3 regions of the Humidesulfovibrio mexicanus genome follow, and region 3 is predicted to be linked to each of the others. Evidence: predicted binding sites of a transcription regulator. Region 3 holds the regulator's gene; each other region holds the start of a gene.

Region 1 (2,262 bases), on a different contig from region 3:
TCCAGCAAAGTGTCCGGGATCGCGGGGCAGTTCACCGTGACAAAGGGGCCGTTGGCCCGTGCGCCAAGCGACTGGATGGAGCGGGCCACCAGCTCCTTGCCCGTGCCGGACTCGCCCCGGATGAGCACCGTGTAGTCCGAGGCGGCCACGGCGGCGATGGACTTGCGCAGGCGGCGCATGGCCGGGCTGTCGCCGATGAGCATGGGACCGCACTCCACATCCACGGCCTTTTCGCGCAGGCGCAGGTTTTCGGCCATGAGCTGGTGGCGCTCCATGGCCTTGCCCGCCACGCGGAACAGCGCCTCCTGGTCAATGGGCTTGGTGAGGAAATCGTAGGCCCCTTCCTTGAGGGCGGCCACGGCGGTCTCCACGGTGCCGTACCCCGTAAGCATGACCACCGTCAGCAAGGGATCCCGGGCCAGGGCCGCAGTCAGCAGATTCTGGCCTGAAATGCCCGGCATCCGCAGGTCGGTGATGAGCAGGGCATGGTCCTCGCGGTCCAGGGCCGCAAGCGCCTCCGCGCCGGAATGCCGCACCGCCACGCGCCAGTCCGGAAACTGGCTGGCAAGCAGCCGCGCCAGCCCCGCGGCGAAATCCTTCTGGTCGTCCACCACCAGCACCGGGCCGGGGGCAGGGGTGTGGCCGATCATCGCTGGCCCTCGCGCATGGGAACCTCCGTGCAGACGGGTCGGCCAAATGGCCTTCCCACGGGGTAGCAAGGCCCTGCCCGCCGCGTCAATCTCGCGGGGATGGACGGAACGTCTGCGAAACCCGGCCGGGCCACGCGGCCACGGGCCACCGCCTCGCCAAGGTGCCTCCTTCTGGTGGCGGCGGCGCAACTCCAGTTGGCGGCCGCGGTGCGATCCATCTAATTAAATGCTTATATCTCGGTATATTGGACATACATAAACTTGGCCCGAAATGTGCTTTTCCGCAGCAAGACGGGATGCCCAAGGCGGCATCGGCTTGTGTTGCGGAAAAGCGGATCAGACACCATCCACATCCTCGGGAGGAGGCTTTCGCGTATGGCTGAAGAAAAAACGGACAACAACATTGTCATCGATCACGGGCAGAGCCAGTGGTCCGACCTTTGGAAAAAAGAGGACTTTCTGGCCATTTGGGTGGGCCTTCTGGTCATAGCGGTATGCTGTTTCGCATACTTCACCTTCGCCCCCAAGGAGGAATTCTCCCAGAAGATCGAGGCCGCCAACGGGATCCAGCAGGCCGAGGCGGCCCGCGCGCCCTTCAAGACCATCGCCTGGCACAAGGCCGCGGACGACAAAAAGAAGCTCAAGGCGTCCAGCTCCCCCTTCGGCAAGTTCGCCACACACTGGACCAAGCACCCAGGCGGCTGGACCACAAACCCCGTGGACGCCCTGATCCGCACCGAGGACCAGGCCAAGGCTTTGAACGAAAAGAACATGCCCAAGTTCGAGACGGCCAAGGCCGCCAATGACGCCGCCTTGGCGCTGGCCGTGACAGCGGAGAAGGCCGCGGAGGCCGCCTCCTTCCAGAACACGGCCCTGAACGACGAGGCCGCGGCCAAGATCAAGGCCTGGCGCGCCGAGCACAAGAAAATGGGCGACGCCAAGAAGAAGGTGGAGAACAAGCCCTACAACTACCTGCCAACCCTGGTTGGCCTCTGCGTGTTCCTCATCGTGCTCTTCGGCGTGGGCATCCGCATGATGGGCGGCAGCTTCGGCGGCTTCGCCAAGGGCTTCGGCGTGGTCTTCCTCACCGCCTGCCTGGCCTACATGCTGGGCAACCAGGCCATCTCCAAGCAGTATGGTTTCGGCGCGGAGGCCTGGGGCGTGCTGCTCGGCATGGTCATCGCCAACACCGTGGGCACGCCCAAATGGGTGCTGCCCGCCTGCCAGGTGGAGTTCTTCATCAAAAGCGGCCTGGTGCTGCTGGGCGCGGAAGTGCTCTTCAACAAGATCATGGCCATCGGCATCCCCGGCATCTTCGTGGCCTGGGTGGTCACGCCCGTCGTGCTGGTGACCACCTACATCTTTGGCCAAAAGGTCTTGAAGATGCCCTCCAAGACGCTGAACATCACCATCAGCGCCGACATGAGCGTGTGCGGCACCTCGGCGGCCATCGCTACTGCGGCGGCCTGCCGCGCCAAGAAGGAGGAGCTCACCCTCTCCGTGGGCATCTCCCTGGTCTTCACCGCCATCATGATGATCGTCATGCCCGCCATCATCAAGGCCGTGGGCATCCCGGAGATCCTGGGCGGCGCGTGGATGGGCGGCACCATCG
Region 2 (2,262 bases), on a different contig from region 3:
ATGATGTCCGAGGCTGGGCTGCTGGCCGGGCAGAAGCGCCTGACTGAAATGACCCGCAAATTGCGGGGCTTGGCCTTGCACGTGGACGCGCCGTTTCAGGCGCGGCTGCAGGGCGTGCTCTCGCGTGGCGGGGAAGAGACGTTCCGGCTAGTGGAACTGGCGGCCGAGGGGGGCTGGAAAAAGGCCATGCGCCGCTTCGAAACCGAAACGGCGGACATCCTGGACCGCCAGCGCGGCGAAACCGAAGCCTTCCCCTGGGAGGTCGTGGACATCGGCGTCTCGCGCCAGCTTTTGTGGCGGGAGTATGGCCGCGCAGACCGCGCGGTGCACAGTCCCGGCTGCCCGGCGTTGGGCTGCGCGGGCTGCGGGGCGTGCGGCATGGACCGCTGGCTGGAGCAAATCTGAAATGGACTCCGCACGGGAGCCCGGACTTAGGCCCCTCAGGTAAAGCCGCCTCCGCCGCCGCACCCTCCGGTCGGTCCCATCGGCGGGGCCGAAGCGACCCCGCCGCCCACACGCACGGCGCAGGCGGACAGGCGGCGATCCGGCTTGTCCGCCCCGCACGCAGGGCAGCGCAGTTCAGCCTCGTCCTCTTGGCCGAACACCAGTTCCTCGAAAACATGGCCGCAAGCACGGCATTCATATTCAAACATGGGCATGGCGCTCACCTCCGCTTCATCTCGTCGGCCAGGAAATGGGGTCGCCAGGAGCGTCCGTCAAGCCCTGCGCGAGCAGCAATTGTGCAACATCCGCCCCTGACCGAACACAAATCGTTGTGCACGAAAGTGCACACATCTGCACAACAACCCAGACTATACCACGGTCAATCTTTGGAATAATTAACAAAATACACTTGGCACGCCCGATGCTTAAAACGAGGCAAGCACATCGCCTGCCCCGGCATTCGGACAGGTGTCACCCAAAGACCACAACCCGGAGGATTGTTCAAATGAAGAAGCGCATCATCATGCTCGTGGCCGTGGCCTCCCTGCTGGCCCTTTCCGCAGTGGCCTTCGCCGGACCGCGCGGCGGTCGCGGAGCTGGTCCGGCCCAGCCGGCCCTCAACGCGGAACAGCGCGCAACCGTGCAGAAGGTTATCGAGGACCACCAGGAAAAGCTCTACGAACTGCGCGAGAAGATCTGGGCCAAGCACGCCGAACTGCAGGCCCTGTCCAACTCCGGCAAGGCCGAGCGCAGCGACATCCAGTCCCTTGTGGCCGACATCGCCAAGCTGCGCGAGGCCATGCACAAGGAACGCCTGGCCATCAGCACCGACATTGAGAAGAAGACCGGACTCAAGGGCTATGGCTACGGCTACGGCTACCACGGCGGCTACCATCGCGGCGGCATGAGCGGCGGCATGAACGGCGGCATGGGATACGGCTGCGGCGACGACTGCGGCCCCGGCTACGGCGGCAAGGGCTACGGCCGCGGCGGCTACTAGACCTTCTTCACAACGGGGCCCGTCCCCGCGCTTTGGGCCCGCTGGGCGGTTCGGACCGGACATTCTCCGGCCGGGCCGCCCCGCCCTGCGTATGCGCGGCACGTTGACACCCGCCCCGCAAACGGCCTAGCTAGGATAACGGCCACGTCGCCCCCAGCCGCCACAAGGACCTGAAGCCCATGGAACTGCGCACCTTCAATAGGGACAAGGGGCCCATCATTCTGGCGGTGTTCGCGCTCTTGGCCGTGGGCCTGGGCAGCATGTTCCTGACCCTGCAGAGCATCCGCCGCCAGCGCGACCTTGTGGACCAGCACATGCAGCTTGCTGGCGGCGCCGTGGTGCACGGGGTGGAGGCCAACCTCATGCGGGTCATGAGTTCGCTCCGCCGCTCCCCCGACGCCGCCTCCAAATTCTTCCCCACCATCCACGAGCTCTTCCGCGAGATGACCTCCTCCGGCGATGTGGTGTTCATCGGCATCTTCGACGAGGACGGCCATCTGGTCGCCTCCTCGTCCGAAAGCGAGGCCCCGCACGACCTCATCCTGCCCGAGGAGATCATCGCCGCCCTGGAGGTGCAGGGCCGCTGGTCCGGGGCGCTGGTGTACCGCGACAAGCCCGCCATCTTTTCGGCCATTCGCGCCCGGGCCAGCCTTTCGGTGCTGTGCGAGGGCGCGCGGTTGGGTTTCCCCTGCCCACCGGAGCAGCTTTTCCCCCTGCGGGACGATGCACAGGGCGGCCCCCGCCAAGGCAAGGGGACGACAACCGAGCAGCGGCAACCCCCGCCCCTGGACCCGGAGGACGACCCCGAGGACATGCCC
Region 3 (2,262 bases):
CATATCCGACCACAACGTCCGGGAGACGCTCAATATTTGCGATCGAGCCTACCTCGTCTATGAGGGCATGGTCATCCTTGAGGGGAGCCCCTCGGAGATCGTGCAGAGCAGCAAGGCCAGAAAGCTCTACCTGGGCGAATCGTTCAGTCTGTAGCACCCCGTAATTTCAGGCGGTTGCGATCTGTCTCGGCTTCTCGAAACACGGGGAGCAGCCGAGGGCAAGGAATTGTGGATTTACACATTCCTGGAAGGTTGGTACAGTTTTTTCATATGATGTATTCCGCTATGAAAAGGTTCGTATATTTGGTGAGTTACCAAAAAGAACTTGCACAGTCCCAACGCCTGTGGCACCATGGCGGCAAGCGAATATCCAGGTTTCATAATTTTTTTGGCGTTTCCCCCCTGGCGACGTGAAGGCAATGGTGTCCGTGAATGGGTCTTGAGCTCCGCCAACAACTCAAGCTGACGCAGCAACTGGTGATGACGCCGCAGTTGCAGCAGGCTATCAAGCTGCTCCAGCTGTCCAGGCTAGAGCTTGTTGAGTCCATTCAGCAGGAACTCATGGAAAACCCCTTCCTTGAGGAATTGGACCCGGAGGTTGTGGACACGGCACCTGCCACAGACAATCTCGACGACTACGAGGCCGCCCATGTGGACGCGCAGAGCAGGGAGGACGAAAACCTCATGCGCAGCGCGGATTGGGAAAACTATCTCGGAGAGTTTTCAAGCGTTACGAAGCAGTCGCTTGGGCGTGAGCTGGAAGTGCCTGAAGAGGGGCTCTCCTTCGAGTCCAGGCTGACCTCCAAGCCGAGTCTTGAAGGCCATCTGGCCTGGCAGATGCGTTTGTCCAACTTCACTGATCGGGATCTGGACATCGGCGAGATCGTCATTGGCAACTTGGATTCCCGCGGATATCTGCAGGCTTCGGTCGAGGAAATGGCCGAGCAGCTGCCTGATTGTCCCGTCGAGGACATAGAGGCTGTAGTGCGGCGCATCCAGCGGCTGGATCCGGTGGGCGTGGCCGCGCGCAGCGTGCAGGAGTGTCTGCTCGTCCAGCTGCAGCACCAGGGCCTCGACGAGGATCCTGTGCTGGTTTCTCTCGTGCGGGATCACTTGGAGGATTTTGAGAAGCACCGCTACAAGCCGTTGACCAAGAAGTTCAAGATCACCATGGAGGATTTGAAGGACTATCTCGACCTGATCCAGAGTCTTGAGCCCATGCCCGGAGCGCATTTCTCCTCCGGCGAGCCGCAGTATGTGAGCCCGGATGTCTTCGTGTACAAGGTCGGGCAGGATTTCGTCATCGTATTGAACGAGGAGGGGTTCCCCCGCCTTCAGCTCAACCCCTTCTACATGGAAAACGCCAAGGCCAAGAACACGGCCGAGCGTGAATATTTTCAGGACAAGGTCCGCAGCGCGGAATGGCTGATGAAGAGCCTTTACCAGCGGCAGCGCACCTTGTACAAGGTGATGGAGAGTATCGTCCGCTTTCAACGCGACTTCTTCGAACATGGGGTGACCCGGCTCAAGCCGTTGATCCTCAAGGAGGTCGCGGAGGACATCGGGATGCATGAGTCCACCGTGAGCCGCATCACCACCAGCAAGTATGTGGCGACCCCCCACGGCATTTTTGAGCTCAAGTTCTTTTTCAACAGTGCGCTGGACCTTGACGACGGCACTCAGGTCGGATCCGAGTCCGTCAAGGCGCTCATCAAGCAGCTCATCGGCGAGGAAAACCCAAAACGACCGTTGAGCGATGAACAGATCGGCGAAATCCTGAAACAGAAACTGGAGGTGAACATAGCACGGAGAACAGTGGCCAAGTACCGAACGGCCATGCACATCGAGTCTTCCTCCAAGCGCAAGCACGTGTTTTAACAGGCGCCGCGCGCCATCAAGACTACTGGAGGTATTGCATGAACATCTCTTTCGCCTTCAAGAATTTCGAGCCCTCCGACCACTTGAAGGAATACGCCACTTCCCGTTTCGAGAAGATGGCCAAGTTCATTGGCGATACCATAGAGACCGAACTCCAGATCAATCTCTCCGTGGAGAAGTTCCGCCACAAGGCGGAAGTGGTTCTTGCGGCGGACAATCTGCATATTTCGGCCTACGAAGAGTCCGAGGACATGTACTCGACCATCGACCAGGTGCTTGACAAGCTGGAGGCGCAGCTCAAGAAGATGCGCGAACGCCACAAGGAGCGTCGCCGCGCCGGAACGCCCCGCGCCGCGCGCATGGATGTCATAAGCTTCACTGACG

Evidence for each region. The regulator sigma-54, encoded in region 3, starts transcription at its own class of promoters, with help from an activator protein. The targets are predictions, from matches to a motif close to CTGGCACGGNNNNTGCTT.
Region 1: a site for sigma-54 is predicted at 912-929, ahead of CHB73_RS13680 (YeiH family protein). Genes of this name have one in related genera too.
Region 2: a site for sigma-54 is predicted at 854-871, ahead of CHB73_RS04105 (Spy/CpxP family protein refolding chaperone). Genes of this name have one in related genera too.

Annotation. Positions count from the first base shown of each region.
Region 1 is NZ_FZOC01000007.1:94,435-96,696, forward strand. Features, by position in the region: gene CHB73_RS13675 (sigma-54-dependent transcriptional regulator) at 1-650, opposite strand, end outside; gene CHB73_RS13680 (YeiH family protein) at 1,026-2,262, shown strand, end outside.
Region 2 is NZ_FZOC01000002.1:69,154-71,415, reverse strand. Features, by position in the region: gene CHB73_RS04115 (radical SAM protein) at 1-405, shown strand, start outside; gene CHB73_RS04110 (FmdB family zinc ribbon protein) at 441-659, opposite strand; gene CHB73_RS04105 (Spy/CpxP family protein refolding chaperone) at 950-1,444, shown strand; gene CHB73_RS04100 (two-component system sensor histidine kinase NtrB) at 1,624-2,262, shown strand, end outside.
Region 3 is NZ_FZOC01000001.1:83,865-86,126, reverse strand. Features, by position in the region: gene lptB (LPS export ABC transporter ATP-binding protein) at 1-154, shown strand, start outside; gene rpoN (RNA polymerase factor sigma-54) at 433-1,878, shown strand; gene hpf (ribosome hibernation-promoting factor, HPF/YfiA family) at 1,917-2,262, shown strand, end outside.